One region of the Acidisoma sp. 7E03 genome, then DNA from elsewhere that is predicted to be linked to it. Evidence: riboswitches for the same ligand, from Rfam matches in the RefSeq annotation. Region 1 holds a riboswitch; the other holds the start of a gene.
What was found. Region 1 has a riboswitch for cobalamin ahead of ACYQ6W_RS19205 (DUF1636 family protein). Riboswitches for the same ligand answer to the same signal wherever they lie in the genome.
Positions count from the first base shown of each region.

Region 2: it holds a riboswitch for cobalamin, as region 1 does, so the genes downstream of both, ACYQ6W_RS12090 (HoxN/HupN/NixA family nickel/cobalt transporter) here and ACYQ6W_RS19205 (DUF1636 family protein) in region 1, are expected to answer to the same signal.

Region 1 covers NZ_BAAFHE010000014.1:45,062-60,492, reverse strand. The annotation lists gene cobM (precorrin-4 C(11)-methyltransferase) at 1-694, opposite strand, end outside; gene ACYQ6W_RS19250 (cobalamin biosynthesis protein) at 691-1,065, opposite strand; gene cbiE (precorrin-6y C5,15-methyltransferase (decarboxylating) subunit CbiE) at 1,062-2,276, opposite strand; gene ACYQ6W_RS19240 (cobalt-precorrin-6A reductase) at 2,276-3,028, shown strand; gene cobJ (precorrin-3B C(17)-methyltransferase) at 3,001-3,762, opposite strand; gene ACYQ6W_RS19230 (precorrin-2 C(20)-methyltransferase) at 3,759-4,496, opposite strand; gene ACYQ6W_RS19225 (precorrin-8X methylmutase) at 4,493-5,125, opposite strand; gene ACYQ6W_RS19220 (hypothetical protein) at 5,122-6,174, opposite strand; gene ACYQ6W_RS19215 (cobaltochelatase subunit CobN) at 6,171-9,257, opposite strand; gene cobW (cobalamin biosynthesis protein CobW) at 9,276-10,301, opposite strand; gene ACYQ6W_RS19205 (DUF1636 family protein) at 10,298-10,654, opposite strand; cobalamin riboswitch at 10,775-11,001, opposite strand; gene cobU (bifunctional adenosylcobinamide kinase/adenosylcobinamide-phosphate guanylyltransferase) at 11,011-11,529, shown strand; gene cobO (cob(I)yrinic acid a,c-diamide adenosyltransferase) at 11,526-12,137, shown strand; gene ACYQ6W_RS19190 (sensor domain-containing diguanylate cyclase) at 12,172-13,476, shown strand; gene ACYQ6W_RS19185 (hypothetical protein) at 13,591-13,887, shown strand; gene ACYQ6W_RS19180 (alpha,alpha-trehalose-phosphate synthase (UDP-forming)) at 13,930-15,291, opposite strand; gene otsB (trehalose-phosphatase) at 15,334-15,431, opposite strand, start outside.
Region 2 covers NZ_BAAFHE010000007.1:860-16,290, forward strand. The annotation lists gene rlmB (23S rRNA (guanosine(2251)-2'-O)-methyltransferase RlmB) at 1-19, opposite strand, end outside; tRNA gene ACYQ6W_RS12035 (tRNA-Tyr) at 511-596, shown strand; gene ACYQ6W_RS12040 (DUF2721 domain-containing protein) at 729-1,199, shown strand; gene ACYQ6W_RS12045 (SfnB family sulfur acquisition oxidoreductase) at 1,248-2,516, opposite strand; gene ACYQ6W_RS12050 (ABC transporter ATP-binding protein) at 2,513-3,307, opposite strand; gene ACYQ6W_RS12055 (ABC transporter substrate-binding protein) at 3,318-4,682, opposite strand; gene ACYQ6W_RS12060 (branched-chain amino acid ABC transporter permease) at 4,714-5,754, opposite strand; gene ACYQ6W_RS12065 (branched-chain amino acid ABC transporter permease) at 5,759-6,649, opposite strand; gene ACYQ6W_RS12070 (ABC transporter ATP-binding protein) at 6,646-7,503, opposite strand; gene sfnG (dimethylsulfone monooxygenase SfnG) at 7,487-8,605, opposite strand; gene ACYQ6W_RS12080 (hypothetical protein) at 8,929-9,771, opposite strand; gene ACYQ6W_RS12085 (GFA family protein) at 9,989-10,384, shown strand; cobalamin riboswitch at 10,411-10,597, shown strand; gene ACYQ6W_RS12090 (HoxN/HupN/NixA family nickel/cobalt transporter) at 10,699-11,742, shown strand; gene ACYQ6W_RS12095 (sugar kinase) at 11,880-12,785, shown strand; gene ACYQ6W_RS12100 (ATP-binding protein) at 12,906-14,462, shown strand; gene ACYQ6W_RS12105 (hypothetical protein) at 14,482-14,700, opposite strand; gene ACYQ6W_RS12110 (hypothetical protein) at 14,724-14,930, opposite strand; gene ACYQ6W_RS12115 (DUF2938 domain-containing protein) at 14,981-15,431, opposite strand, start outside.

The sequences.
Region 1 (15,431 bases):
CGGGGGCCAGAGCGAGCCCGACCAGGATGAGGGCGGTGCGCGCCACCGGATCAGCCGCATGCAGGGCCGCGAGGGTCCCGAGCGTGCCCCGCATCACTCGCTGCTGTGGCCAGCTCGCATGGGCGACGATGGCGGCCGGGCAATCCGCACCGTAATGCGGCGTCAGCACGTCCACGATCTCGGCGAGACGATGGATCGCGAGATGGATGGCGAGCGTCGCGCCCGTCGCCGCGAAGGCGGCGAGTCTTTCGCCCGGCGGCATTGGGCTGGCGCGACCGTCCATCCGCGTCAGCACCAGGCTCTGCGCGAGGCCGGGGACGGTGAGTTCCCGCCCCAGCACGGCAGCAGCCGCGGCGAAGGCCGGCACGCCGGGCACCATTTCCCAGGGGATGCCGAGACGATCCAGCCGACGGGTCTGTTCGGCGACCGCGCTGTAGAGCGAGAGATCGCCCGAATGCAGCCGCGCGACGTCCTGGCCCGCTGCATGGGCGGCGGCATATTCCGCGGTGATGCGGTCGAGGTCGAGCGGCGCGGTATCCACGAGGCGCGCGCCCGGCGGGCAATGCGCCAGCATCTCCGACGGTACGATGGAGCCGGCATAGAGGCAGACGGGGCAGCGGGCCAGGATGTCCCGCCCGCGCAGCGTCAGCAGGTCGGCCGCACCCGGCCCGGCGCCGATGAAATAGACGGTCAATGGACCAAACCTTCCGCGAGCGCACAGGTGACGCCGCCGGCCGCGATGCGGGGCAGGATGAGGCGGCTGCCGGGACCTGCCCCGGCCAGCGCCGCCGCTTCGGCGACGGAGGCGAGGCCCACGTCCCGCTCCGCCCGCGCCGAGCGGGTGAGGCAGCGGCCTTGCTCGCCCTTCAAGGACGCCCGGCCGATCCAGAGGATGGGGATGCCGAGCGCCTGCGCGGCCTCGGCAATGCCGGCCTCGCCGCGACGAAACTCCGGCACGGCGAGCAGATCAGGCGTGCCGAAGCCTTCGTCCCGCGCGGCGTGCAATAGCGCCAGCACGGCTGCGGCCGAGACGCCGGTCTTGCAACCGATACCAGCTACGATCATGGCTTTACCGCCCGATATTGAAGCACCGTACGAGCGGGGGCGAAGCCCTGCATCGGGCCCAGCGCCTCCAGACGCTCGATCCCGATGCGCGTCAGCCGCCCACCCCAGCGGGCATGCAGCGCCAGCACGGCGCGCTCCGTCTCCAGAGTCACGGCGTTGATCACGAACCTGCCGCCGGACTTCAATGCTGCCCAGCAAAGCTCTGTGATTTCGGAATTATGGGCTCCACCACCGATGAAGACCGCATTGGGCACCGGGAATCCATCCAGAGCTTCCGGTGCGCGGCCTTCACGTGCGATCAGAGCTGGAACGCCCAAAGCCTTGGCATTACGGGAAATACGGGCCGCGCGATCCGCCCGAGCCTCGATCGCGATGGCGCGGTTGGCCGGGTGGCGTAGCATCCATTCGATCCCGATGGAGCCGGAACCGGCGCCGACGTCCCACAACAGTTCGCCCCGGCGGGGCGCCAGCGCGGTGAGCGTCAGGGCGCGGATTTCGCGCTTGGTAATCTGCCCATCGGTCTCGAACCAGTCCTCGTCCAGGCCCGGGGCCAGGGGGATGGCGGGGCCGGCCGTGACCTCGATCGCCAGCAGGTTGAGCGCTGCGATCGGATCATGAACGCCGCGGGATGCCTTGAACTTGAACGAAAATTCGTCCGGGCCGCCGAGCTGTTCCAGCACGGTGATCTGGCTGTCGCCGAAGCCCCAGCGGGTCATGGCCTGGGCGACCGCCGGCGGCGTGGTGGCGTCCGCCGAGAGCGCCAGAATGCGGGCGCCCGGTTGCAGCAAGGGGCGCAGCGCCTCCAGCGGGCGGCCGCAGAAGGAAATCACGGCGACATCCTGCAGCGCCCAGCCGAGACGGTTGGCCGCGAGCGAGACCGCGGAGGGCGCCGGCAGGCTGCGCCATTCCCCAGGGACCAGGCGCTTGGCGATCAGGCTGCCGACGCCGAAGCAGAAGGGGTCACCCGAGGCAAGCACCACGGCACGGCGGCCGCGCCAGCTCTCCAGCACGGGGAGCGCCTCGGTCATCGGGCTCGGCCAGGGCAGTTGCTCGGCCGCCGCCGGGATGAGGGCGGCAGCCAGCGCCAGGTGCCGCGCACCGCCCGCGATGCATTCCGCCCCCGCGATCGCCGCGCGCGCCGCGGCGGAGAGCCCCTCGACACCGTCTTCCCCGATGCCGACAATCGCCAGCCATGGAACCGGCTTCACCATTGCGGCTGCTCATCCTGGGCGGCACGACGGAAGCGAGCGCGCTGGCCCGGCTGCTGGCGGAGGAGACGCGCGTGACGCCCATCCTCTCGCTCGCCGGGCGCACCCGCAGCCCCGTGCTGCCACTCATTCCGCATCGCATCGGCGGCTTCGGCGGGGCCGAGGGCCTTGCTCGCTATCTGGCGGAGCAGCGCATCGAGGCACTGGTGGATGCGACGCATCCCTTCGCCGCCCGCATCACGCCCAATGCCATCACCGCTGCCCGCGTGGCAGGCGTGCCGCTGCTGCGCCTGGAACGGCTGGGCTGGGTGCCCCAGGCGGGTGACGACTGGCACCCGGTTGCCACCATGGCCGAGGCGGCGCAGGCCCTGGGCACCGCGCCACGCCGCGTCTTCCTCACCATCGGCCGGCAGGATCTCATCCCCTTCCGGGACCTGGCACCGCAGCACGACTATCTGATCCGCAGCGTCGATGCGCCGGAGGCGGCCCTTCTGCCGCCACAGGCCCGCCTCATCACCGCCCGCGGCCCCTTCGCGGCGGAGGCCGAGCGCCGGCTGCTCGCCGAGGCGGCCATCGACATCCTGGTGACGAAAAATTCCGGCGGCTCCGACGCCAAGCTCGCCGCCGCCCGCAGCCTCGGCCTGCCCGTGGTCATGGTCGAGCGGCCGCCCGCTTCGGGGGGAGACCGCGCCGAAACGGCCGAGGCCGCGCTCGCCTGGATTCTCGATCACGCCCGCACCCGGCGCGGTGCGTAGAGCCAGGGCGCGCCCGCTGCCCGTTCGATGCGGCGGGTCTCCGCCGTGCCCACGAAGACGAGGGTGCGCATATCGGCCCGTGCCGTCGCCTCCGCCGCTTCGGCGAGGGTGAGGATCTCGATGCGCTCGTCCGGCCGGGTCACGGCGCGGGCGAAGACCACCGCCACATCGCCGGGGATGACGCCGAGAAGATGCCCGAGTGCCGCGCCGAGCTGCCAGGGCCGCGCGACGGAGATCGGGTTGTAGAGGGCGAGCGTGAGCCCGGCGCCGGCTGCCGCGGCGAGCCGCGCCAGCACTACCTCCCACGGCTTGAGATTGTCGGAGAGCGAGATCACCGCGAAATCCCCGCCCAGCGGCGCACCGATCCGGGCGGCGGCGGCGAACATCGCCGAAATGCCCGGGATCACCTGGATGTCGAGCGCGCGCCACGCCGCCGGCCCCTGCTCCACCGCCTCGAAGACCGCGCTCGCCATGGCGAAGACGCCGGGATCGCCGCCCGAGACCACGGCGGCGACGCCCCCTTCGGCCGCGCGCGCGAGGGCGGCGCGGGCGCGGGCCAATTCCTCTCGATTGTCCGAGGCATGGCGCGTCAGGCCCGCACGCTCCGCCACCCGCGCGACATAGGGAAAATAGCCGTAGAGATCCGTCGCCTGGGCGAGGGCCTGCTGCGCCTCGGGCGTGATCAGCGCCTCCGCCCCCGGGCCGAGCCCAATGACGTAAAGCCGCCCGCTCATCGCCGCCCCTGGCGGCCGGGGATGAGCAGCATCGAGAAATAGGGCACCGGTTCCTGCGCCAGTTCCGGCAGCGGGACGATACGGGCGGCGGCCATGGTGCCGCGCTCGACATAGACGGCGCGCTCGGCGCGGCCGAGCCGCGCCAGCACCCGCCGCACCTTCGGCAGGTTGCGGCCGAGCTTCATCACCACCGCAGCCTGGGCCCTACGGAGCGCCGCTTCGAGCGCCTCTTCCGCCATGGTGCCGGGCAGCACGGCCAGCACGTCATCGCCATGCGTCATCGGCAGCTGCGCCTGCGCCCAGCAGCCGACCATGCCGGGAATGCCGGGCACGATCTCCTGCGCGAAGCGCCTGCGCAGCCGGTCGAAGACATACATGGAGGAGCCGTAGAAGAAGGGATCGCCCTCGCAGAGCAGAGCGACATCCTGCCCAGCGGCGAGGCGCGCCGCGATGGCCTCGGCCGCCGCGTCGTAGCAGGCCGTCATGGCGTCGACGTAGCGGTCATCGTCATGCGGGATCTCGACGGTCACCGGATAGTCGAAACGCAGCTCCTCGACATCGGCGCGCAGATGACCCTCGGCGAGGGTGCGGGCATGGCCGCGCCGGCCGGCCTTGGCGAAATAGGCGATGATCGGCACCGCGGCCAAAATCCGCGCGGCCTTGAGGGTGAGGAGTTCCGGATCGCCCGGGCCCATGCCGAGCGTGTAGAGCCGGCCGGCTTGCGTGCTGCTCACTCGGCTTCGCTCGCCAAGGCATTGACGGCCGAGACCGCCATGGCGCTGCCGCCCCGGCGGCCCTCGACGATGAGGAAGGGCACGCGGCCATCGGCGGCCAGCGCCTCCTTCGATTCGACGGCGCCGACGAAGCCCACCGGCAGGCCGATGACGGCGGCCGGACGCGGCGCCCCGGCATCGAGCAGTTCGAGCAGATGGAACAGCGCCGTCGGCGCATTGCCGATGGCGACCACCGCACCCGCCAGCCTCTCGCCCCAGAGGTCCAAGGCGGCGGCGGAACGGGTATTGCCAATGCGCCGCGCGATCTCCGGCACCTCCGGCGCGCCCAACGTGCAGACGACCGCATTGCCGGCGGGCAGCCGCGCGCGGGTAATGCCATGCGCCACCATCTGGGAATCGCAGAGGATCGGCGCCCCCGCCAGGAGTGCAGCACGCGCGGCTTCCGCAAAGCCGCCGCCGAAACGGATGGCGTCCGCCACCTCCACCATGCCGCAGCCATGGATCATGCGCACGGCGACACGCGCTTCCACCTCCGAGAAGCGGGAGAGATCGGCCTCGGCCCGGATGATGGCGAAGGAGCGTTCGTAGATCGCGGCCCCCTCGCGGATATAATCATAACGCTCGGTCATGCGGGCAGGCTTTGCATCAGCGCGGGGAGTTCCGCCAGGGTGAGGCCAGGAAAGGCCGGGGTATCGGCGGCTTTTCCGTTTCGGACAAGATCGAAAACACCGGCGCGGCCGACGAGGGTCACGGGCGCCGCCCCGGGATGGGCGCAGCCCTTGGCGCAGCCGGAGAGATGGACTTTCGGGTCGCCGGCACGGCGGTGAACGGCGAGTGCCGTCGCCGCTTCATGCGTGGCAACCGCGCCGCGCGCGCAGGCGGGCGCGCCGGGACAGGCCAGGATTGAAAGCCGCCCATCCGTGGGACCGGTGATGAAGCCCAGGGCCGAGGCCGCGCGCAGCACGGTTGCGGCATCCCCGACACCGGCGAGCACAATACTTTTCCAGGGCGTCGGCCGCAGCACGCCATCGCCATGGGTCTCTGCCAGCTCGGCGAGCGCCGAAACCGCCGCCGCCCGCATCTGGCCGAAAGGCGGAGCGATGAGGACGAAGCCAGCATGGGCGCCAAGCGGCGGCGGCGCGCTACGCGCCGAGATGCGTGCGCTGATGGGGGCGATGCGCGCGACATAGGCCGCGATGTCGGCACGCGGAACCGCCGCGCCATTCACCTGCCAGCCGTCGCTTGCCCGGCGGACCGTCACGTCCAGCGTGACACCGGGGAGCGGCAGGGCGCCGCCATCGAGCAGGATGCCGAATTTCGCCGGCAGCCCCTCCGGCAAGGCCGCGTCGATCTCATCGGCGAGCGCCCGCAGATCGTCATCGGGCAGCGGCGCCATGAGGATGCGCGTGCCCTCGCCCGCTGCGGCCCCGGCGGCTTCCATCGCCGCCGTGAAGGGCGCGATGGTCGCGGGCGTGAGGCCCCGGATCTGCAGATTGGCGCGGTTGGTGATCTCGAAAAGGCCATTGCCGTAGCGACTGGCGGCCTCGGTTGCCGCGCGAAGAAGGCCCGCCGGCAGCGCGCCGCGCTGCGGCCGGATACGGGCGAGCCAGCCGTCCCCGGATTCCATCGGGCGGAACAGGCTCGGGCACCAGCCCCGGATGAGGGGTGCGTCGCTCATGCCGCTGCTTCGGGCTGGAGCCCGGGCAGGCTGTTGCGGCGCGGCCGCCACAGCCCGTCCCGCAGCGCCCGGGCGAAATGGGCGCGCAGCATCCGCGCGGCTTCGGGATTCTCCGTCTCGAGAAAGGCCGCGACTGCCTCCTCCCCGAGCGTGGCATCGAAGAGAAGATCGAATTGCGCGTCGAACCGCTCGGGGAGCGTCACCGCGAAGCCGAGCAGGCTTTCGGCCCCGCGCGCGATCTCGGCGGCCCCGCGGAAGCCGTGGCGCATCTGCCCCGCGATCCAGCGCGGATTGGCGGCGCGGGCGCGCGTAACACGGCGGATCTCCTCCGGCAGGCTGCGGGGCTTCGGCGCCTCCGGGTCGGCGGTATCGAGGTGATAGAGCGCGGGTGCCGCGCCCAGCGCCCGGGCGGCGGCGGCGAAGGCGCCCTCATGCGCGGCATAATCCGGGCTTTCCAGCAGATCGGTCTCGCCATGATCCTGGACATGGACGAAGCCGTCCGCCGCGCGGATGCGGGTGGCGAAATCCCCCGCACCACCAAGCGCCACCTGGGCGCCGAGATAGGCGCGTGCGATCTCCCCATGTCCGGCGGCGAGATCAACGCCACTGCCGTAGCGGCCATCGGCCGGCGCGAAGACGCGGGCGCCAGCCGCGCCCACCAGCGGGTTCATCTCAGGCGCTTCGTCCCGTGCGGCGATCGCCGTCACGACCTGGTCGAACAGGGCGATCTGGCCGGCGAAGGCATCCCGGAAGAGGCCAGAGATGCGCAAGGAGACATCGACACGCGGCCGGTCAAGCTCGGCGAGGGGGAGGATCTCGAAACCGCTGACGCGGCCGGTGCCGGCATCCCACAGCGGACGGGCACCAAGCAGGACCAAGGCAAGGGCAAAATCCTCGCCCCCCGTGCGCAAGGTGGCGCTGCCCCAGAGATCGAGCACCAGAGACCGCGGCCACTCCCCCTGTTCCTGGAGGTGGCGGGCGAGCAGGCTGCGCGCCGCCTTCTCAGCCAGGCGCAGGGCCGAGGCATTGGGGATGAGCCGCGGATCGAAGGTGACGAGATTGCGGCCCGTGGGCAGCACCTCCGCCCGGCCCCGCGTCGGCGCGCCGGCGGGCCCAGGCGGGACGAAGCGCCCGTCGAGCCCCGCCAAGAGCGCCGCCATCTCGGCATGCCCACAGGCATCGACCCACTCTGCCGAGCCTTCCGGAAGGGCGGCGAGCAGGCCGGCGCGGGGGGCGCCCTCGGGGCTGCGGCCGAAAACATGCAGCCCGTCCCGCACCTGCATGTCCTTGACATCGCAGAGATAGGCATCCAGCCGGGCTAGGGCCGCATCGGCATCCGCGTCGGGTGCGACGCCGCTTTCGGCGAGCAGGCCGGATGCCGTCGCCTCCTGCAGAATCTTCGTCTTCAGCGCGAGGGCACGGCGCCGGTCCAGCCCGTCGGCGCCTGCGAATTCCTCGATGAGACGTTCCAGCCGCGCCGCCCGGCCGTGAAGGCCGGCGCGCTGCAAGGGCGGGGTGAGATGGCCGATGGTGACCGCGCCGAGCCGCCGCTTGGCGGGCGCCGCCTCGCCCGGATTGTTGACGATGAAAGGATAGAGCACAGGCTGGCCGCCGAGCAGCCGCGCCGGCCAGCACGCCGCCGAAAGCGCCGCCGCCTTGCCCGGCAGCCATTCCAGCGTGCCGTGGGTGCCGAGATGAATGACAGCGTGGCAGCCGCGCAGCCCCTCGTAGAAGGCGTGATAGGCCGCGGAGGGTGGCGTGTCCGGATCATGATAGCCGGCCCTGCGGTCGCCCGCCGCGCGATCGGGCTGAACCGCGACGAGGACATGCCCCGCCTGTACCGCCTCCCCACGTTTCAGTGGTGCGAGGTCGACCTCCCCGGTCATGTAGCCTTCGGCCGCGAGGGCGCGGAGGATCGCCTGCACGCTCGCGATGCTGTCGAGCCCGACGGCATAGCCGATCTCATGCCCCGAGGCTTCGGCGCCGGGATAGTTGGAGAGGATGAGGGCGAGACGGCGCTCGGCCGCAGGCGTCTCCGCGAGCCGCGCCCAGCCGGCGGCGCGATCGGCAGCGAGCGCGATGCCCTCCTCATAGGGCACCAGCGTGGCGCGGCCCGCCTCGTCCCGCTCCTTGAAGGAAACCACCGTCGTCAGCAGCCGGCCATCGGCCTCGGGCAGCACCACCTGCATGGCGAGATCGGCTTGCGACAGGCCGCGCGCCGAAGCGGCCCAGGCGGCGCGCGGCGTGCCTGCCTGGACGCATTGCAGGATGGGGCAGCCGGCGGCTTCCAGTGGCGACGGCGCCTCGCCGAGACGCGCCGAGAACCCCGTGCAGTTGAGGATGACCGCCGGCTTCCAGGCGATCAGCCAATCGCGCGCGAAGGCGATGCTCGCCGGGTTCTTCAGGCTGTCGACATAGAGGGCGCGGGTGCCGAGCCCGCGCGTCGCGAGGGCTGCCAGAAGGGCGGCCACCGGCGCCGTTTCCCCAGCGAGGAGATGCGAGCGGTAGAAGACGACGAGGGCATCGGGATTGCCGGAGGCACAGCCCCAGAGCCCGCAGTCGGGCAGCGCTTCGGCGGTCGGCGGGGCTTCGGCCCAAAGACCAGCCGCATGGGCCGCGGCCTGGAAGGCGCGGGCGAATTGCACCGGGCCACCCTGGCGCAGCGCATCACCGATCGTCAGGCGCACGCTGGGGTCGAGGGTGGAGAGCGCAGCAAGCGTCGGATCCTCACCCTTCCCGTCCCCCGGCAGCACAGCAAGCGGGATGCCTCGGGCACGGCAGGTGGCTGCGATTTCCTCCACGCCATAGCGCCAATAGTCGATGCCGCCGAGCAGGCGGATGATGACGAGCCGCGCGCCGGAGACGATCTGTTCACAGAGCAGATCGACCGAGAGCGGGTGCAGGAAGCGGCCGATGCGGTCGGCGCGGAGGCTCGGGAAGCCCGCCGGCAGGGGGGCGGCGATGGCGGCCGCCAGATCGCTGTCCGAGAAGGACAGGAACAGGAGATCGGCGGGCGCGCCGCCGGGTTCGACCGCGGTCTCTCCCTCCTCCAGCCCATGGCTTTCCCGGAACAGGATGTGCATGGCGCGGCCGCTCGGCCCTCAGCCCTGAATGGCCGCGGTGATGGCCGCCTGATCGAGCCCCTTGCGGCCGATGACGACGATGCCGCCCGCGGCTTCGCCCGGCTTCCAGGCGCGGTCGTATTCCTGGCGGAAGCGGCTGCCCACGCCCTGGACCAGCAGGCGCAGCGGCTTGCCCTCGATCCGCACGAAGCCCTTCATGCGCAGCACGTCGTGCTCGGCGGCCGCTTTCTGCAGGCGCGCGACCAACGGCTCGGGCGCGGTTTGCGGGCCGAGCGGCACGACAAAACTGTCCCAATCATCATGCTCGTGCTCGTCCAACCCGTCATGATGTGACGGCCGGCTCGCAAGGTCGTCCTCGGCGGCGGCGCCGAGGCCGAGGAGGATCGCCGGGTCGATCCGCCCTTCGCGGCTCGGCAGCACCTTCACCGCGCGCGGCAGCTGCGCCGCGACGCCGGCGGCGAGGCCCGCGATGTCGCTCTCGGCCAGCAGATCGGTCTTGTTCAGCAGCACGAGATCGGCCGAGCCGAGCTGATCCTCATAGACTTCGGCAAGCGGATTGTCGTGCTCCAGCGAGGGGTCTTCCGCCATCTGGCGGGCGACTTCCTCCGGATCGTCCGCGAAACGCCCGGCGGCGACGGCCGGGCCATCGACGACCGCGATGACGCCATCCACCGTCACGCGCGCGCGGATGCCGGGCCAGGAGAAAGCCTTCAGCAGCGGCTTCGGCAGAGCAAGGCCCGAGGTTTCGATGACGATATGCTCCGGCGGCTTCGGCCGGTCGAGCAGCGCTTCCATGGCTGGCAGGAACTCGTCGGCGACCGTGCAACAGAGGCAGCCGTTGGAGAGTTCGACGATCTGGTCCTCGTCACACCCCTCGATGCCGCAACCCTCCAGCACGCCGCGGTCGACGCCGAGGGAGCCGAATTCGTTGACCAGCACCGCGATGCGGCGGCCGTTCGCGTTCTGCAGGAGATGACGCACCAGCGTCGTCTTCCCGGCGCCGAGGAAGCCAGTGATGATGGTGGCCGGAATGCGCGGGCTCATGCGGCGGTCTCCAGCGCCGGGATACGCCCGACGACGAGGGTGCGAAGGCTTTCGGGGCGGCGGCTGGGTAGCAGCGCCCCGGTCTCATGCGCCGCATAGGCGCGGGCGTAGGTGAGGACGTCCTCCGCGAGATCGGGCTCGAGCCGGCTCAGCAGATAGCCCCATTTGCCGGGGGCGGAGACGGCGAGGCTGCAGCCCTCGCCGCAGCGGGCGAGGCAGGTGGCCGGCTTCAGCGTGAAGGATTCGTCCGGGCCCATGAGGGCGGCGATCCGGTCATGCAGCACACGGCCCGGCCGCGGCTCATCGGGATGGCCGCAGGTGACGCAGACATGCAGGCAGGCAGGAGGAACCAAGGCGCGATCTCCGCTCCATCAGGCGCCCGGACGCCGGGCGGATACGGGGATGCGGCCACGGGCAACAGCACCGCGGCGAAACGAAGAGGCCATGTTCCAGGGCACCCCGCCCGGAAGGACCTGACAGTCTGGCGGATGGCAGGTCTCCTGGCTTGCGGATCAGGCACCCATCCGGCGTCCTTCCCAGGCCGAAGCCCAGTGGAAAATGCCGGCAAGGCTCTCCGCTCACAGTTGCGGGGGCAGCCGCGGCTTTGGGACCCTGTCGAAGATGGGCCCCGCACCGCATTCCCTTTTCATCCTCCCCGCGGCCGAAGGCCGTTGGAGGAACCATCGGCGATGATCTAGAAGCCCGAAGCATGGCCCGTCAATCAGAGAGCAGCGTGACCCTGATCCTCGGCGGGGCGCGCTCCGGCAAGAGCCGCCACGGCGAGGCGCTGGTGATGGCGCTGCCCCCGCCCTGGACGTACATCGCCACGGCCGAGGCCTGGGACGAGGAGATGCGTGCGCGCATCGCGGCGCACCGGGCGCGGCGCAGCGCCGACTGGCGCACGCTCGATGCCCCGCTCGCCCTGGCCGAGGCACTGGCTGCTGCCGGAGACGCGCCGGTGCTGGTGGATTGCCTGACGCTGTGGCTCACCAACCTCATGCTCGGCGAGCGTCACGTGGCGGCCGCGACCGAGGCGCTGCTCGCCGTCCTCGACGGCCGCGCCGCGCCGACGGTGCTCGTCGCAAACGAGGTGGGCTTGGGCATCGTGCCCGAGCACAGGCTGGGGCGCGATTTCCGCGACCAGGCCGGGCTGCTGCATCAGCGCATCGCAGCCCGTGCCGAGCACGTCTTGTTCATGGTGGCCGGCCTGCCGATGGTGGTGAAATGACCGAAGAGACCGAGGATGCCGCCCGTTGGCGGGAGAAGATGGCCCGCCGCAAGGCGGTGCAGGATGCGGAGGTTGCGTCCAAGACCCAGACCAAGGGCCTGCTCATGGTCCATACCGGGCCCGGCAAGGGCAAGAGCACGGCGGCGATGGGCCTGGCGCTGCGCATGCTGGGCCGCGGCCGGCCAGTCGCCATCGTGCAATTCATCAAGGGCGCCTGGAGCACGGGCGAGCGCATGGCCTTCGCGGCCTTCGGCGACCAGCTCACCTGGCACAGCATGGGCGAAGGCTTCACCTGGGAGACGCAGGACCGCGCGCGGGACATCGCGGCCGCCGGCCGCGCCTGGGATGAAGCCCTGCGGCAGATGGCGCGGCCGGAGCTCGGCCTGCTGGTGCTGGACGAGCTCTGCATCGCGCTCCGCTACGACTATCTCCCGCTCGTCGGCGTGCTGGAGGCCTTGGGCGCGCGGCGGCCGGAGCTGCATGTCGTCGTCACCGGCCGCAACGCGCCGGCAGCACTGCTCGAGGCGGCAGACCTGGTGACCGAGATGGCGGCGGTGAAACATCCTTACCATGCTGGAATCAAGGCGCAGGAGGGCATAGAGTTCTGAACCGCCACGGCGGGACCGCTGAATTCATGGATCGATGACGACACAGCCCTTGCCTTCTCCGCGCTCCGACGTGGCAGCGCCCTCCTCGGGCGAAGCAGGCTGGATCGATTACGTCCACGCCCCGATGTTCATTCTGGATGCGGCAGGCCGCCGCGCGTCACGCTGCAACGCGGCCTTGTGCCGTCTCCTCGCCCTTGTGCCCTCGGAGACGCCCCTGTCGCTCGCCGCCATGCTGGGCGCGGGCGCCGCAGAGGCGCTGCTGGATTTTCTCGACGGCGCCCGGCGCGACCCGGCGCGCCGCAGCCTCACCCTTCTCGGCGAGACGCCGGCCGGGTCTCGCCGCTTGATCATACACCTGGCGCCGCTGCCCGAACCCGACCTGTGGGCAGTGACGGTGGACGAGCGCACGCCCTTCTTCGAAGATGCGAGCAATGGCGCCTACAGCGCCGAGACGACCTTCCGCAGCATCATTCAGGCGCTGCCGATCGGCATCGATCTCTTCGACGCGTCCTGGAGGGCCATCTTCTACAACGCCTATTCGGACGAGCTTTATCAATACGACCCCTATTACGACATCGATCATTACGAATGGTTCGAGCGGGCCTTCCCGGACCCCGTGGAGCGGGCGGAGGGACTGCGCAAATGGCAGGCCGCGCAAGCGGCGATCGAGCTCAACCCGGCCGAGCCGCAGCATCTCGAATGGCGCGTTCTGTGCCGGGACGGGCAGTACCGGACCTTGCACAACATGATGAGCAAGATCGGCACCCATTACGCCTTCGTCTATTGGGACATCAGCGAACAGAGACGGCTGGAGGACGAGCTGCGGCGGCTCGCCGAGACCGACATGCTGACCGGCCTCGCCAATCGCCGCCGCTTCTTCGAAGTGGCCGAGGGCCTGTTCGCGCAACCGGCCGACGCGGCGCCTTGTGCGCTGCTACTGCTCGACCTCGACCACTTCAAGGTTCTCAACGACACCTTCGGCCATCACCGGGGTGACGAGGCATTGGTTGCGGTGGCAAAGCTCGCGACCGAGGCGCTGCGGCCTGGCGAGCTTGCGGCGCGCTTCGGTGGGGAGGAGTTCGCACTGCTGCTGTCAGGCCCACAACCCGAGGTCGCCGAGCGGGCCGAAGCCTTGCGGCAGCGGGTCGCCGCCTGCCGGCTGCCGGGGCCTGGCGGCGCCATCGTCCTCTCCACCAGCATCGGCCTTGCGACGCGCAGCGCAGATGCACCAAGCCTGCATCAGCTCATCGAAAACGCCGACCGCGCCCTCTACGCCGCCAAGCGGTCGGGGCGAAACCGCGTGGTGGCACACCAGCCGGCGGCAGAGCCGACGCCGTAAGCCCCCGCCTTTGATGAGAAATCTCGCCGGTTCCTCATGACGATCATGCCCCGAGCGACTAGATTGTGGAGAGGAGGCGGAGGACACGCCTCGGCTGCAACAGGAGTTCCAGGCATGGCCCTTTCCATCTTCTCCCGCCGCTGCGCGGCCCTTCTCACGGCAGCGCCGCTGCTGGCCCCGCTCGCCGCCCATGCGGCCGATCCCGCCGCGGCCCAGGCTTGCGCCGCCAAGCTGACACCGGAGGCGAAGTCGATCTACGACGCGGCCGCGCCCAAGATGACGCCGACCACCGACATGCGCGACCTCCTCAAATCCACCACCTTTGGCCTGATCATGCAGGGCGAAGTGAAGCAGGCAGATGCCCGCCCCTCCGCCATGGCGGCGGCCAAGTGCCTGCGTAACCTGAAGTAAGATCCCGCGACACGGCCGGGCACCACCCGGCCGTGCCTGTCCTCAGGGCCGCAGTGCCCGCAGGAAGGTATCGGTGAATTGCTGCGGCGTTCCGGCCCAGACGCGCTCGCGCAGCGCCTGCCACCGCTCCTTCCGCTCCCCAAGCTCCATCGTCAGCGCCTTGTTGATCGCCTCCGCCACCTCGTCGGCATCGAAGGGATTGACGATCAGCGCCTCGCGCAGCTCTTCCGCGGCACCGGCGAAGCGCGACAGGATGAGAACGCCCGGATCCGCGCTCGACTGTGCCGCGACATATTCCTTGGCGACGAGGTTCATGCCGTCGCGCAGCGGCGTCACGAGGCCCACCCGTGCCACGCGATAGAAGCCCGCGAGGCTTTTGCGGGAGAGCGCGCGCGTCATGTAGCGGATGGGAATCCAGTCGAACTCCGAATAGCGCCCATTGATGTCTCCCACCAGCCGGTCGAGCGAGCGGCGCAGCTGCTGATAGCGGTCGACATCCTCGCGCGAACGCGCCGCCACCTGCAGCATCGAGACCTTGCCGCGGTGTTCGGGGAAGCGATCGAGCAGCCGGTCGAAGGCGCGAAAGCGATTGGGAAGTCCCTTGGAATAATCCAGCCGGTCGGCGCCGATGGCGAGCGCACGGCTGAACAGGCTTTCGCGGATGCGCCGCACCTCGGCCCCACGCGAGGTGCGTGCGGCAATGGACGCGAATTCCTCGGCGTCGATGCCGATGGGGTCGCTGATGGTGCGGATCTCGCGCCCTTCGTAGTGGAAGCGTCCATCCGCATCGGCCGTGATGCCGAGGAAGGTCTCGACGCAGGAGAGGAAGGCGTGGCGGTGCTCGTCGGTATGGAAGCCGACGACGTCATAGGCGCAGAGGCCCTGCAGCAGCTCCCGGCCGCAGGGCATGGCGTCGAGAATTTCCGGCGGCACGAAGGGGATGTGGAGGAAGAAGCCGAGACGCTGGCCGGCGCCGCGGGCGCGCAGCGCCTCGCCCACCAGGATCAGCTGATAGTCGTGAACCCAGATGAGATCGTCGTCGCGCAGCAGAGGCTGCAGCGCCTCCGCGAAATAGGCATTGACGTGGCGGTAGCCGGCATATTGGTGGCGATAGAAATCAAGGAAATCGAGCCGGTAATGCAGCAGCGGCCAGAGCGCGCCGTTCGAGAAACCGACGTAGTAATCGTTGTATTCCTTATCGGTCACGTCGATGGTGGCATAGGTGACGCCCTGCGCCTCGTGCAGCGTGGGCGTGCGGCCGCCATGGCCGCGCTTGCCGCTCCAGCCGAACCACAGAGTGCCGGGCACGAGCCCGCTGCCGAGCGCCACCGCGAGGCCGCCGGCACGCGGGGCCTTTTCCGTCGGAATCTGCACCCGGTTGGAGACGATGACGAGGCGAGACAAAGCGCTTCCTTTCGTTGAGCGGGTCGACCGGCGGAGATGGGGTTAGACTCGGACCTCGTCCAGCCGATCCGCCATGGCGGCGAGCCAGGCCCGTACGGCAGAAGGCTCACCCCCGAAGGCGCGGGCGACGTGCAGCCCGC
Region 2 (15,431 bases), on a different contig from region 1:
GCGATGGACGCTGGGCGATGACGGGGTCGCGCTCGCGGGTCAGGCTTTCCCGCGCCCGGTCCTGGATCCTGGAAGGGATGGCAGCGCGGGCGCCCGTACTGGTGGCACGGGCCGGACGCCCTTCCGAACGCTGGTCTCCCCGGCTGTCCTGACGGCTCTCCCCGGTCTTGCCACTTTTGCCGCCGCTGAAGCTGCGCTCCTGCGTGGTCTTGTCGCGCCACTTCCCTGCGGCGGCCGCATGGCTGCCTCCATGCGCCGGCTTTCCTGCAGGGCGCCCGAAAGCGCGTTCCTCTGCACTGGTCTTGCGGCCGGGGCTGCCGCCCGGTTGGGGCCGATCGGCCTTCTGAAAGGGCTTGCTGCCGGAACGGGTGCCGCGCGGGCGGTCTGAACGGGGCGGTTTCATGCGGCAGGGTCCTTTGCGGGCGGGAAGCGGCGGCGAGAAATTCTCGCCCGGCTCCCATAGCCTTCGTTGACAACGGCGGGCAAATGAGGGATTTCGAGCGCCGCGTCGGAGGGGTGCCCGAGTGGCTAAAGGGGACGGACTGTAAATCCGTTGGCGCACGCCTACGTTGGTTCAAATCCAACCCCCTCCACCATCGCCTGCGTCGAAGGCGCCGCATCCCTTCCTTTCTCGTTCTCCATCCCTTGCCGTGCCGGCTGCCGAATGGTCAGTTCGGAACCAGGAAGGGCATGTCCGCCCGCCCGCTGTCGAGGTTGAGGATCGCGCGATGGTTCTGCAGGTTGACCCGGACATGGTCGACAACACGGCGCACATCGTCCAGGTGGCGCTGACGCCGATCTTTCTGCTGACCGGCGTGGGCACGCTGCTCAACGTCTTCAACACGCGCCTGGCCCGCGTTTCGGACCACAACCAGCATCTCGGCGAATTACTGCGAGCGGGGCCGGATGCTCAGACCAAAGCCTGGCTCGAACGCCACCACGGCCGCCTGCAACGGCGGCTGATGGCGCTCGACGCCGCCGTGGCGCTGACCGCGATCGCCGGAGCCGCCACCTGTGGCACCGCCTTCATCCTGTTCCTGGGCAGCCTCCGCGACCATTCAGTCGTCTCCTGGCTGGTGATCTCCTTCGGCATTGCCCTGGTGTGCGTCGTGCTGGCGCTGCTCGCCTTCGTCATCGACACCGTGCTGGCCTGGCACGGGCTGCGACACGAAGGCCCCCTGCCGCGCGATTCCGGCTGACCTGCGGCGGGGGCGAGAGCGGGCTCGTCCCCGCTCGTCGGACAGGCGTCAGCTCCAGGCGTGCAGCGGCGGGTTGACCCCGTTCAGCGCATGATTGCCGATGATCGCATATTTCCAGCGCACCGGATCGTGCAGGGTATGGGTGCGGGCGTTGCGCCAATGTCTGTCCAACGCTTCCGCCGCGAGGGTGGAGCGGGTGCCGGCCAGTTCGAAAAGCTTGTTACTAGCGAGGATCGCGAGTTCCGTGGAGAGCACCTTGGCCTCGGCGGTGGCAAGCTGCGCCTGCGCCACCGTCTCGGCCGTAGGCTCGGCGACGGCCGCGTCGACCGCAAGGCCTGCGCGATCGAGCAGCGCTTCCGTCGCATGCAGCTTGATCACGAGATCGCCCACGGCCTGGATGCTGTAGGGATCGTCGGACGCGCGATCGAGCCCGCTGTCGACCCAGGGGCGGGATTTGGTGCGGACGAAGGCGATGGTGTCGTCGATCGCGGCCTTGGCGATGCCGGTATCGACGGCCGCCTGGATGATCTGAAAGATGGCGCCATCCGCGGTGGGCCGCTCGTAGCCTTTGTAGCCGGGGACCAGATGGGTCTTGGGCACGGCGACCTTGTCCAGCAGCACCGTACCGCTGCCCGTGGTGCGCTGCCCGAAGCTTGACCAGTCATCGATGACGGTGAGGCCGGGGGCGTTCCGGTCGGCGATGGCATACCAGGCGCGGCCTTCATCATCCAGCGCGACGATGGGCACGAGATGGGCGTAGATGGCACCCGTTGAATAGAACTTTCGGCCGGTGACGAGAACGTGGTCGCCGGCATCTTCGAATTGCGTCTCGAACTCCGTCGCCCTCTTGGAGCCAAATTCCGAAAAGGCGTTGCCGAAGCGAAGCCCGCGCAGGACGAGCGAGAACAGCAGCTTCTGCTGCGCTTCGTCCGAGACGGTACGGATGGCGGCGACGACGCCGAGGTGGTTCTGCGGGATCTGCCCCAGCGAAGGATCGGCCGCCGAGATGATGGCGATGACTTGGGCCAGCGTGCGGTACGAGACTTCAGGCCCGCCGAACGCACGCGGCACGTTGATGGACCAAAGCCCGCTTTGCGAGAAGAGGTCGAGCTCGCGCACGGGCGCGATGCGGTCTCGGTCGCGCAAGGCGGCCTCGCGGGCGAAATCGGCCGCCAGGCGCTGCGCCACGGCGATGGCCTCGGCATCGTCGCGGACGACGTGCGCGGGCGTTGCGGGTAGCGGCAGGCCGGGAACACCGGCCGGAGAGCGCGCCGCGCTCGGCTCTTGCGGGTGCGCTTTGGCTTGAAGGACGGTCATGGCGTGGTCTCCAAGATGGGCGTTGAGGAAGGGGCTGGCATGGCGGCACCGATCCCGAGATAGGCGGCGCGCAGATCGGCATGGTCGCGCAGCTCTCCTGCGTCGCCCACGCGCTTGACCTGGCCGTTCTCGAGGACGACGGCCCGATGCGCAGCCTTGAGGGCGACGGCGGCGTTCTGCTCCGCCAGCAGGATGGAGAGACCCTCCTCGCGGTTGAGCCGCGTGAGGATCCTGAAAATGTCCGACACGACGATGGGCGCGAGACCCATGGTTGGCTCATCAAGCACCAGGAGGCGCGGCCGGCCCATGAGAGCGCGGCCGATCGCGATCATCTGCTGCTCGCCGCCCGAGGCGAGCCCTGCGAGGTTTCGCCGTTTCGCCTTCAGCCGCGGGAAGAGAGCATAGACCTTCTCGAGATCACCGGCCGTTTGCGCCCGACTGGTGCCGCCGCCGAGTGAGCCGGTAACAAGGTTTTCCTCGACCGTGAGGCCGCGGAAGCAATGGCGGCCTTCCAGGACCTGGATCAACCCGGCCGTCACCAGCCGCGCAGTGGTCATGCCCGCAGTCTCGATGCCATCGTAGCGAATGCGTCCACCACTCAGCCGCCCGCGCCGGGCCGGCAGCAAGTTGGATATCGCGCGCAGGATCGAGGATTTGCCGGCGCCGTTCGACCCCAGCAGCGCGACGATCTCGCCGCGCAGCACCTGCAGGCTGACGCCGCGCACCGCAAGGATAGCGGCCCCATATGTCACTTCGACATTCTCGAGATCGAGCAGAGGGCTGTCGCTCATGGCTTCTGCCTCAATTCGCCGCGACCGTTTCCTTGGCGCAGTCCCGCGGGGTGATGTGATGCTCGCCGGCATATTTCGTGGCCGAGGCCTCGATGATCGGCCGTAAGAGCGCCCAGTCCGGCGCGATCCAATCGCTGATACGGTTCCACTTGCTGCCGTCCCATTGCTGGAAGGTGACGAGGCCGTGGCCCTCGTGATCGGCGCAGGTAACGTTGATGGAGTGGAACAGCCCTTCGGCCCCCAAGGCCTTGACCCGCTCGGGGCTGAGCTGGAGGTGTTCGAAGCCCCAGCGCACCTGGTCGCCGGTCAGGGTGTGATCTCCGAACTTTGCCTGAGCGATGCGTACCGCTTCGACGTTGAGGATGCCGTTGACGATGCCGAGGTTGTGGTAGACGCTGCCGATGCGGGACTTGTCGGCCAGGTTGCCTTTGCCCGCGGCATAGACGACCTTTTCGATCTGCTGGACGACCGGGTATTGCGTGCCGGTTGCCTGCGTCGTCAGCGCAATGTAGCCCTTGGCGGCAGCGCCGGCCGGGATCACGTCCTCCTCGGAATTGCTCCAGACGTTGCCGATGATGTGGTCGGCCGGGAAGCCGACCTTCTGCGCGGTCTTCAGGGCGACGGGGTTCATCACGCCCCAGCCGCGCAGCACCACGTAATCTGGGCTGATGCGGCGGATGGTGAGCCACTGTGCCTCCTGCACGGTGCCAGGATGCGGCACTTCGATCTGTTGCAGCTTGAAGCCGAACTTCTGCGACAGCATCTTGTAGATCGGGATGGTCTCCCGCCCGTAGGGGGAGCCGTGGTAGAGCACGACGATCGATTTGCCCTTCAGCTTGTCCGCGCCGCCGAGGCGGCTGCCGATGAAGTTGATGATGCCTGAGCTTTCGCTATAGGGATTCATCAAAAGCGGGAAGACGTAGGGGAAGACGGCGCCGTCGGTCGAATCCGTCCGCCCATGGTCGATGGTGATCAGCGGTACCTTGTCTGCGGTCACGCCGTCGATCATCGCATAGGCGATGCCGACGCTGAGGGGATTCCAGGCCGAGGGCGCAGGAACGTGGCTCTTCTGCCGCTGATAGCATTCCACCCCGCGCTCGACGACATATTGGGTTTCGCATTCATCCCAAGTGAGCTTGACGCCGTTGACGCCGCCGTCGCGCAGATTGATCAGGTTCATATAGTCGATGAAGCCACCGAAAAACCCGGTGCCGCCTGCGGCATAAGGACCGACGCGATAGCTTTGCAGCGGAAAATACTGGGTCGCAGGATCGGCAGCCCGGGCGCCCACCATGGCGCCGGTTGCGAGCACGACGCTCGCGGTAAGGACAGTGGTGCGTGCAAGCGCGCCCAGTCGTCGGGAAAGCGCAGCCATCAGAGTATGCTCCGTATGTCTTCTGTGTGTCTCAGGAACTCAGGATGCGGCGCCTGTCGCGGCGGAGCAGCGCGGACAGCCCCTCCGGTTCCAGGCGCAGGAAGAGAATGATGAGGGCGCCGAGGATGATCTTTTCCACGAGGTCGACCAGCCCGCTGTTGAAACTCGCGCCCAGGAGCAGTGCGCCCAGCCGCGCCAGGAGCAGCGGCAGCACGACGATGAAAGCCGCGCCCAGGAAGGCACCGCGGATGCTCGCCAGGCCGCCGATGATGATGACGAAGAGGATCTGAAAGGAGCGGGCGAGATCGAAGCCGTCGGGTTCTACCGTGCGCAGATAGGCGAAGGACCAGAGCGCGCCGGCGACACCGATGTAGAAGCTACTGATCGCGAAGATCAGAAGCTTCGTCTGCAGAACGGGGACGCCCAGGATACGGGCGGCCGTCTCCCCGTCACGGATCGCGATGAGGGCGCGACCGGTCTGGCCGGAGACGAGCCGGGTCGCGACCAGTGTCAGCACAGCGACGATCGCGAGGCAGAAGAGATAGCGCCGCGCCGGGGTATCGATCGCAAAAGCGGCGATGGCGAGCGGCGGCACGCTGATGACACCCGAGCTGTCGTCGTTGGAGAACCAGCTGATGTTGGTCAGCGCCCATTGCACGAAAAACTGCGTGGCGAGGGTCGCGATGGCAAAGTAGAAGCCGCGCAGCCGCAGGCTGGGCAGGCCGAAGAGCAGGCCGACCGCCGCGGAAACGAGTCCCGCCAGTGCGAGGGCCACCAGCAGGGGAAGCCCCGGCAGGCGAAGCAGCAGGTTGTAGGCGGCGAAGGTCCCGACGGCCATGAAGGCGGCGCTGCCGAGCGAGACCTGGCCGGCATAGCCGGTGAGGAGGTTCAGGCCGAGCGCCGCGAGGCTGACGGCGAGGAACGGCGTCAGGATCGCATCGAAGAGATAATCCGCTCGGATCAGCGGCAGGAGCGCGGCAGCGGCCAGAAGGAGGAGCGGTGCAGCACGGCGGACGTTCAGCGGCCAGCGGTGGGAGGTTTCGTTGGTCTGGGGCAGTACGACATCGGCCATGGCGTCACACCCTTTCGACGCGCGTCTGCCCGAAGAGGCCGGTGGGGCGCAGGAGCAGGAAGATCAGCGCAAGCACATAGGCGAACCAGCTGTCCACGCCGTCTCCGATGACGCCGCCGAGATAGACCTGCGCCAGATTTTCGGTGACGCCGATGATGAGGCCACCGACCACCGCGCCGAGGATCGAATCGAATCCACCGATGACGAGCACGGGAAGAGACTTGAGGACGACGAGCGAGAGAGAGAACTGCACGCCGGTGCGCGCCCCCCAGAGGAGCCCGACCACCAGGGCGACGACACCCGCGATGGCCCAGACGGCCGCCCAGATTCGGGACAGGCGCAGGCCGGTATTGAGGGCGGCATATTGGTCTTCCGCCGCCGCGCGAAAGGCGAGGCCGAGGCGGGTGAAGCGGAAGAGGACGCTGAGGAGGGCCATCAGCACGGCGGCGACGCCGGCGCAAAAGAGGTCGAAGCGACTGACGAGCGTTCCTGCAAGGTGGAGCGGTGTGTCGGCAATGCCGAGATCGAGCCCATGCACCTGCGCGCCCCAGATGATCTCGGCACCGCCCTCGATGATGTAGGAGAGGCCGAGCGTCACCATGAAGAGCGTAATCGGTGGCTGGTGTACCATCGGGCGCAGCACGAAGCGCTCGATCGCAATGCCGAGGACGATCATGATCAGGAGGGTGATGGCGATGGCGCCCGGGAAGGAGATGCCGCGCTCGTGCAGGGAGACGAAGGTGAGTGCAGCGAAGAGCAGCATCGACCCTTGGGCGAAGTTGAGGACGCCCGAGGTCTTGTAGATCAGCACGAAGCCGATCGCGACCAAGGCATACATGATGCCGACCGCGAGACCTGCGATCACAACCTCCGAGAAGAACGCCATGCCGCTCATGCCGCAAGCACCTCGGTCGCATCATCATCGCCGTCATCCGCGTGGGCGACGCCGAGATAGGCGTCGATCACGTCTGGATTGGCGGCGATCTCGGTGGGCGTGCCATGGGCGATGTGCCGGCCATGATCCAGAACGGTGATGTGGTCCGACAGATCCATGATGACGGCCATGTCGTGCTCGATGAGGATGATGGTGGTGCCCGTCGCCGCATGAACCGCGCGGATGAAGCGGCTCATGCTGGCCTTTTCGTCCTCCGTCATCCCGGCCATCGGCTCGTCGAGCAACAGCAGGCGGGGCGCCCCGATGATGGCACGGGCCAGTTCCACCCGCTTCTGCACGCCATAGGGCAGGGTGTGGACGGCGGCATCTTGGAGAGAGGCCAGATCGAGCTGGCGCAGAACTTGAAGGGCCCGGCTGCGCGCGGCCGCTGCCTGGCGACGCGCCCGCGGCGCGCCGAGGATCTCTTCCCAGACCGTCGCCGTCATCGTCTCGGACAGACCCAGAATGACGTTGTCGATCACGCTGAGCCCCTTGAAGAGAGCCAGGTTCTGGAAGGTACGCGTGATTCCGAGGCGCGCGAGCCGCTCGGGCCTGATCCGGCGGATGGGCTGGCCCGCGTATACGATGGTTCCTTTCTGCGGCGTGTAGACGCCGCAGATGACGTTGACCAGAGAACTCTTGCCAGCGCCATTGGGGCCGATGACGGCATGGATTTCACCCGCCTGCACCTCGAGGTCGACGCCCTTCAGGGCGCCGATCCCGCCGAAGGAGAGCCTGACGTCCGAGAGCCGCAGTGCGGCGCCCGCAATCGTCCGGCCTTCCCGTGTGGCTTTCGTGTCAGGCGGCCTGGGCACGGCTGCGCGCTTCTTCCAATTCGCGGACGATCGGCAGAACACGCTCACCGAAATAGGCGACCTCCTCATGAAAGTGCAGGAAGGCTGCGAGGACGAGGTCGACGCCGATGTCCTTGAGCGCGACGATCCGCTCGGCGACCTGGCGGGGTGTGCCGATCAGGTTCGTCTTGAAGCCGTCGTTGTACTGCACGAGATCATTGAAGGCCGAGTTCGACCACATGCCTTTGCCTTCGGGACTCGCCTGGCCGGCTTGCTTGACGGCACCTCCAAAGGCGTTCACGGCCTCTGCGTCGGCGTGGTCGAGAATCGACTGCAGGACCGCCTGCGCCTCCTCTTCCGTATCGCGGGCAATGACAAAGGCGTTGACGCCGAACCGGACGTGGCGCCCGTGGGAAGCCGCGATTCGCTGGACGTTCTGGATCTGCTCGCGGTGACCTTCCGGCGTGTTGCCGTTCATGAAGTACCAGTCTGAGACGGCGCCGGCATTTTCCTGCGCCGCGCGGGAATTGCCACCCTGGAAGATCTCGGGATGCGGTTGTTGCAGCGGCTTCGGCTTCAGGGTGAAGTCCTTGGCCTGATAATACTGGCCGCTGTAAGTGAAGTTGTCTTCGGTCCAAATGCCCTTGACGACTTCGATGAATTCGCGGGAGCGCTTGTAGCGTTCGTCATGCGGCAGCCAGGGCAAGCCGAGCGCCTCGAACTCCCCGGCGAACCAGCCGCTGACCACGTTGATGGCCCATCGTCCGCCGAAAATCTGGTCAGCCGTCGCGCCGAGCTTGGCGATGACGTGGGGGTGCCAGGGCCCCGGCAGGATTGCCGCGATGACCTTCAGGCGCGTTGTATGCGCAAGAAGAGCCGTCGAAAAGGTGGTCGACTCATGCTGGAACTCGGCGCCGTAGCTGCCGATGAACCGGATTTGCGACAGCGCATAGTCGAAGCCCGCTTCTTCCGCGATCTGCGCGAGCTTGATGTTGTACTCAAGCCCCCAATCCGTTCTCTGCGGGATCTTGCTGACGACGAGCCCTCCCGAGACGTTCGGAACCCAATAGGCGAATTTGACGGGGTCGTTTCCGTTCTGGTGGTGATTGGACGCTGCGGTCATGGCTCCCCTCATTGCTGATTAATACGGATGGCGTCGGCATTAATCATATTCAACTAATAGGACATGTGAATCGCGCAGAGAGTCAAACTTTAAAACATAAAGATACGTATAAAATTAGTAAATGTCATGAATCGCCGTGAAAATAGAAAAAGCTTCTGCGTTCGTCCGACGGCGGACGATTCCGTCCCATGGGAGTGAGGCGAGCGGGGCAGAGGCGTGGGGCCGGCAGAGGTGCGGCCACCGGTCATGGTGCGCTCCGGAGCGGCCATGACATGCGCGGCCCGCGGTGGAGGATCCTCCGCGGGCCGGCGGTCAGTGCTTGATCAGTACGCGTCCCGCTGGCGGCCGCCGATGGCGCCGGCGACACAGGCGATGAAGGCACCGACGAGCATCGAGAAGAAGGTATAGGCGGCGAGTGCAGCCGCCGCCTTGCGCGCCGCATTGGCCGCCTTCTTTGCCTCCGCGATCGTCTGCCGTTCAGCCGCGATCGTCTGGTCCACGCGCGTCGTCGCATCCGCCGGCGAGAGGCCGGTATTCGCTTCCACGAGTTGGACGAGGAAATCGTGGTCCGCCGTGCTGATCGGGGCGACGGCCTCGGTCGCAAGGATCCGGCCGGCCTCGGCCTTCGCCTCGGGGTTGCTGGTCTGGCCCAGATCACGGCTGGGGCGGAACAGCGTGTCGAGAACGTAGCCGCTGGGGGCGAAGGGCGCGGCGGTGCTTCCCGTCGTCTGGGCACCGCCGGCGGCGGCCGTGACGGCCTGGCCCACTGAGCCGATCACCGACCCCGCACCGGAGACGAGGAGCCCGAGTGCGAAAAGCGCGGCAACCGCCCAGGCAACGAAACCGCTCGCCGTGTCGCGGAAGGTCACCTCGTCCCTGTGAACGCCGCCGAGGCTCGGCCGCAGCCGGCCAGCCAGATAGCCGCCGAAGAAGGAGGCGATCCACTGCACGATGATCAGCCAGATGGCGGCCCCTACGGTGAAGGTGACGGCGGACGGATTGTCGTGAGCCATGGGGGAGACCGAGGCGAGGCCGATGCCGGACCCGAGTGCGGTCAGCATGACGGTGACGGCCGTGGCGACGGCCGCCCCGCCGAAGACCGCGGACCAGGACAGGCCTGGGCGCAGCGTCGCCGCTACCGCAGGCTCTACAGAGGTGTAGGACATGCCGGCTCCTAGTGCCAGAAGAGGAGCAGAAGGATGATGATCGGAATGGGAACGCCGAGCAGCCAAAGCAGAATGGGCATGATGTCCACCTTTCGTTGAAAGACTGTAATTGAGGGGGCAAGGCATTTTGCCTACCTTGTCAAAGCCGCTTCCCTCGTTCCCAACTGCGTGAGACGCGGCGGATCGCGCGGATGTGCGGTGCGGCGAGGAGGATGTCATGGCGACCGAAACGACCGGAGGCTGCCTGTGCGGCGCCTGCCGCTATCGTACGGAGGCGATTCCGCTGAACGTGCGGATCTGCCATTGCAGCCGTTGCCAGCGCGCGACCGGCGGTCTCTTCTTCGCCCGCCTTCTCGTGCCGCTCGATCAGGTCACGATCACCGGGCCGGTTACCTGGTTCGCGGCCGAGTCGGGCTTGCGCCGCGGCTTCTGCAGCCAGTGCGGAACAGCCCTCTTCACCGAGCGGGCGGCCCAGGGCGCGATCGGCCTTTCCATCGGTAGCCTCGACGACCCCGACCGCCATGAGCCGACGGAACACATCTGGGTCTCCAGCAAACGGCCTTGGCTCGTCTGCGCGGATGGCAAGCCGCATTACCCGGAAGCCGCGCCCTGATGGCGCTTGTGCCTGGCGGGTGCATCTGCCACCCTGACCGCGATGGTTCCTCCGAGGCATCGGAGGCTAAGAGGGAACGCGGTGCGATGCCGTGGCTGCCCCCGCAACTGTAAGCGGTGAGTTCTGCGCCAAGACGCCACTGGGGCAACCTGGGAAGGCGGCGAAGAATGAAGACCCGTGAGCCAGGAGACCTGCCATCGTCGTAGGTCTGCGCAGCCGCAACGGGCGGGGTGTTCCGTTGTATCCGTGTCCGTCTGCCCGCGTGGCGGGACCCGGCTCAGGGTGCGAAGACAGCCCGACCTGGGAGGACTGTCTTGTCCACCGTTCCATCCACCGCCACTCATGCGCGGCTGCGCCCGCGCATCCTCGGCATTTACGGTTTTCTACTGCTCTTCAATCTCGCCGCCTGGATTTGGGCGGCCGTCGTCTTCCGCGGCAATCCGCTGCTGCTGGGCACGGCGCTGCTCGCCTGGAGCTTTGGCTTGCGCCACGCGGTCGATGCCGACCACATCGCGGCGATCGACAACGTGACGCGCAAGCTGATGCAGGACGGGCGCCGCCCGGTCACCGTCGGCCTCTTCTTCGCGCTCGGGCATTCGGCGGTCGTCGTGCTCGTGGCTGCGGCCATCGCCGCGACGGCGGCGGCCATGGAACATCGCTTCGAGGGCTGGAAGGCCTATGGAGGGGTGATCTCCACCTCGGTCTCCGCGCTCTTTCTCTTCCTGATCGCCGCGATGAACGTCGTCATCCTGCGCAGCCTGTGGCGGACCTTCCGGCTGCTTCGCCGTGGCGGGAAGGCCGATCCGCTGGCGCTCGATCTCCTGGGTGGCGCGCGCGGACCCCTCGCCTGGCTGTTCCGCCCGCTCTTCCGGCTCGTCTCGGGGCCGCTCTGGATGCTGCCGCTCGGCTTCCTCTTCGGCCTCGGCTTCGATACGGCGACGGAGGTGAGTCTCCTCGGCGTCTCGGCAACGCAAGCCGCGCATGGCGTCCCCATCGCCGCCATCATGGTCTTCCCGGTGCTGTTCGCGGCCGGCATGTCGCTCGTCGACACGACGGACGGCATCCTCATGCTCGGCGCCTATGACTGGGCTTTCGTGCGGCCTGTCCGGAAGCTCTACTACAATCTGACCATCACCCTGGTCTCCGTGCTGGTCGCCGTGCTCGTGGGCGGCATAGAGACGCTGGGGCTCGTCGCTGATCAGTTCGGCCTCGACCATGGCGTCTGGGCGCTGGTCGGGCGGCTGAACGACAATTTCAACGATATCGGCTTCGCCATCATCGGCATCTTTATCCTGAGCTGGGCGCTCTCCTTCGTGATCTACCGGCTGCGTGGATACGACCGGCTCGATCTCGCCTGACGCGGCGGCACTCGGGCGGCATGCTGCCCCGGAAATCCTGCTCCGGCGGTGCCGCCGGAGGAGGGTGACGCGCGCGGGCTTGGGTTCCGCCTGCAATTCGCCGAGACTGCGCGCTCGCGAAACGGCGGGGGAAGCGGATGCGTCTGGCGTGTATCGGGGAGTGCATGGTCGAACTGCGCGAGGAGGCGGACGGCCGTTTCGCCCGCGGCTTCGGGGGCGACACGCTCAACACCGCCGTCTATCTCGCGCGGCTCGGCATGGCAGTGGACTATGTCACCGCGCTCGGGGACGATCCGTGGAGCAGCGAGATGGAGTCGGCCTGGGCCGCGGAGGGCGTGGGCACCGGCTTGGTGGTGCACTGCCCAGGCGCCATGCCCGGCCTCTACGTGATCCAGACCGATGACCGTGGAGAGCGCCGCTTCCTCTATTGGCGGGATAGCGCTGCGGCCCGGCGGCTCTTCTCCCTGCCCGAAACGCCGGCCATCGCCACCGCGCTGCAAGCCCGGCGCCTCATCTATTACTCCGGCATCAGCCTATCCCTCTATGGCACGGCCGGGCGCGAGACCCTGTTCGAGTCGCTGGCGGCTGCCCGCGCGGTCGGCACGACGATCGCCTTCGACACCAATTTTCGGCCCCGCGGCTGGCCCGATCGTGAGGAGGCGCGGGCCGCCTTCGCCCGGGCCTTCACGGGCGCCGATCTCGTTTTCGCGTCCGTAGAGGATCTCGAGATGTTGCACGGCGCTGCGTGGCCGGATGCGCTCGCCGCAGGAACGGCCCGCGCCGAGCTGGTGCTGAAGCAACCCGATCTCAGCTGCCGGCTCCGCCTTCCCGACGGGACGGAGGCGCTGGTGCCGACGCGGCCCGTCGCCCATGTGGTCGACACGACGGCCGCAGGCGATAGTTTCGCCGCGGGCTATATCGCGGCGCGGTTGCGAGGCGCTTCCGCCGAGGCTGCGGCGGCAGCGGGCCATCGTCTGGCCGGCACCGTCGTCTGCTACCCGGGGGCGATCATTCCGTGCGCGGTGATGCCCGAAGCCTCCTGAGGCATTCACGCAAACGTGGCGAAGTTACGCGGTCGAGCTTAGGATAAAAGGGGCGCGACCGAGATTATCCCGTCTTCCGAGCGCTTCTCCTTCTCCGGACGCTCCCGTGAACCGATGACCATGGCCAGTCTGATCTCCGCCGCCAACGTGCACGAACTGCTGGTCCGCGAGGTGGTGGACTACGCAATCTTCATGCTCGACACGAACGGTCGTGTCGTCACCTGGAATGCGGGCGCCGCGCGCATCAAGGGCTATCACGAGAGCGAGGTGGTGGGCGCCCACTTCTCGCTCTTCTACACGCCTGAAGATCGTGAGGCCGGCATGCCGGAACGCGCGCTGCGGACGGCGATCGAGACAGGCAAGTTCACCGCCGAGGCCTGGCGCTGCCGCAAGGATGGCAGCCGCTTCTGGGCGATGGTCGTGCTCGATGCGATTTACGACCAGGGCGAGCTCGTGGGGTTCGCCAAGATCACGCGGGACCTGACGGAGCGGCGGCAGGCACAGCTTGAACTCGAGGCATCGCGCGAACAGCTCTTCCAGGCGCAGAAGATGGAGGCGGTGGGGCAGCTGACCGGCGGCCTCGCGCATGACTTCAACAATCTCCTCACCGGCATCATCGGCAGCCTGAGCCTGATGGAGAGCAGGCTCGCGGCCGGACAGACCGCCGAGCTCGGCCGCTACATCGCGGCCGCCCAGGCCGCGGCCTCGCGCGCTGCGGCGCTTACTCATCGGTTGCTGGCCTTCGCCCGGCGCCAGCAGCTCGACCCCGTGGTGACGCAGGTGGAAGGGCTGATCGCCGGCATGACGGAGCTGCTGCAGGGCGCGGTCGGCAGCGGCATCGTGCTGGAGATGCGCTTCGCCAGCGGGCTCTGGCCCGTGCTGTGCGACGCCAACCAGCTCGAGAGCGCGATCCTGAACCTCTGTCTCAATGCGCGGGATGCGATGCCCGACGGTGGCGTGATCGCCGTCGACGCGGAGAACGTGGTGCTGGCGGAGGCGGAGGCGCGCAGCCTCGGGCTGCGGCTCGGTGACTATGTGGCGATCAGCGTGACGGATGACGGCGTGGGGATGCCGCCGGACGTCGTCGCCCGCGCCTTCGACCCCTTCTTCACCACCAAGCCGATTGGGCAGGGCACGGGGCTCGGTCTCTCCATGCTGCACGGCTTTGCCACCCAGTCCGGCGGGCAGGTGAAGATCCTCTCGCAGCCCGGGCTGGGCACCACGGTGCGGATCTACCTACCCCGGCACATCGCGCTGAGCACGGCGGGGGAAGACGTCGCGGTCGAGGCGGCGCCCATCCCGCTGCCGGCAGGGCATCCCACGGTCCTGGTGGTCGATGACGAGCCGATGGTGCGGATGCTCATCACCGACGTGCTGGAGGAGGCAGGCCTGACCGTGCTGGAGGCCGGGGACGCCGCGGCGGGCCTGGTTCTGCTGCGGTCCGATCAGCCGATCGACCTGCTCATCACCGATGTCGGTCTACCCGGCGGCATGAACGGCCGGCAGATGGCCGATGCCGGGCGCGAGTTGCGGCCCGGGCTGAAAGTCCTCTTCATCACCGGCTATGCCGAGGCCGCGATCATGGGGCCGGGGCCGGTCGGGCCCGGGATGCAGGTGCTGGCGAAGCCCTTCACCATGAATGTGCTTGCCGAGCGGGTGGCGGCCCTTCTGATTTGAGCGCGGTCGGGGGCTGTCGCTACCAGCGCCTGCGGTCGCGTGCGCGCGCCCAGAGGAACAGGCCGCCGAGGATGACAATGACGAGCAAGGCCGCCTCGCCCAGGCTCAGATGGCGCATCAGGCGAAAGATCAGCCCATAGATCAAGGCGTGGATGATGGCGTTGCCGATGGAATGGGCAAGCCAGCCGACGGTATCGCCATGGTGGTAATAGGCCGTCAGCAGCAGGGTCGGGTTCATCCCGCCCTCTTATCCGGCTGCAGCTATTCGGGGAAGAGTTCGGAATTGACTTTGAAGGCGGCGCGGCAGGCCGGCGTGTTGTGCTCCGCCGCGTAGTTGTTTTCGCAATGGATAAGCTCTTTCAGGAACGCCTTGTGATCCGATCGGTAGGTCGTCACATGCGTGTCGCTGCAGGCGGCGAGCAGCCCTGTGGTACAGAGCAGCAGGAAGGGCAGCACGTTCCGTGGCATGGATGTCTCCTTGTCAACGGTGGAGCGGGCGCGGCCATGGACTCTCGGCCTCACACCGCGAAGGCGGTGATGTAGAGGCCGAAGCCGAAGACGGTGTGGGCGACGAGGCCGAGAACCCGGGTGACGCCGGGCGCCGGCGTGCGGGAGGCTGCCCAACCGAGACCGAGGCCGGGCAGCAGCAGGAACCAGCCGGCGGCGATGGTCACGATACCCCAGACCCAGGCCGGCCAGAAGGTCGGGTGGGCGAACCAGGCGGGGCCGACGATGAAGGCCAGGATGACGCCGTAGAGAATCCCGACGGCGTAGTGGAAGATCCAGCCCAAGGCGAGTTCATGAGCGTAAGGGGCGGCTCGGCCGATGTCCTGATGAAAGACGCGACCCTGGCCGAGGTGCCAGACCCAGCGGCCGACGGGTGCCCAATTCGGCCTGTTCTGGCCCGGGAACAGGGCCAGAATCTGCGCCCAGACATCCATCAGAATGGTGGCGCCGAGGCCGATGACG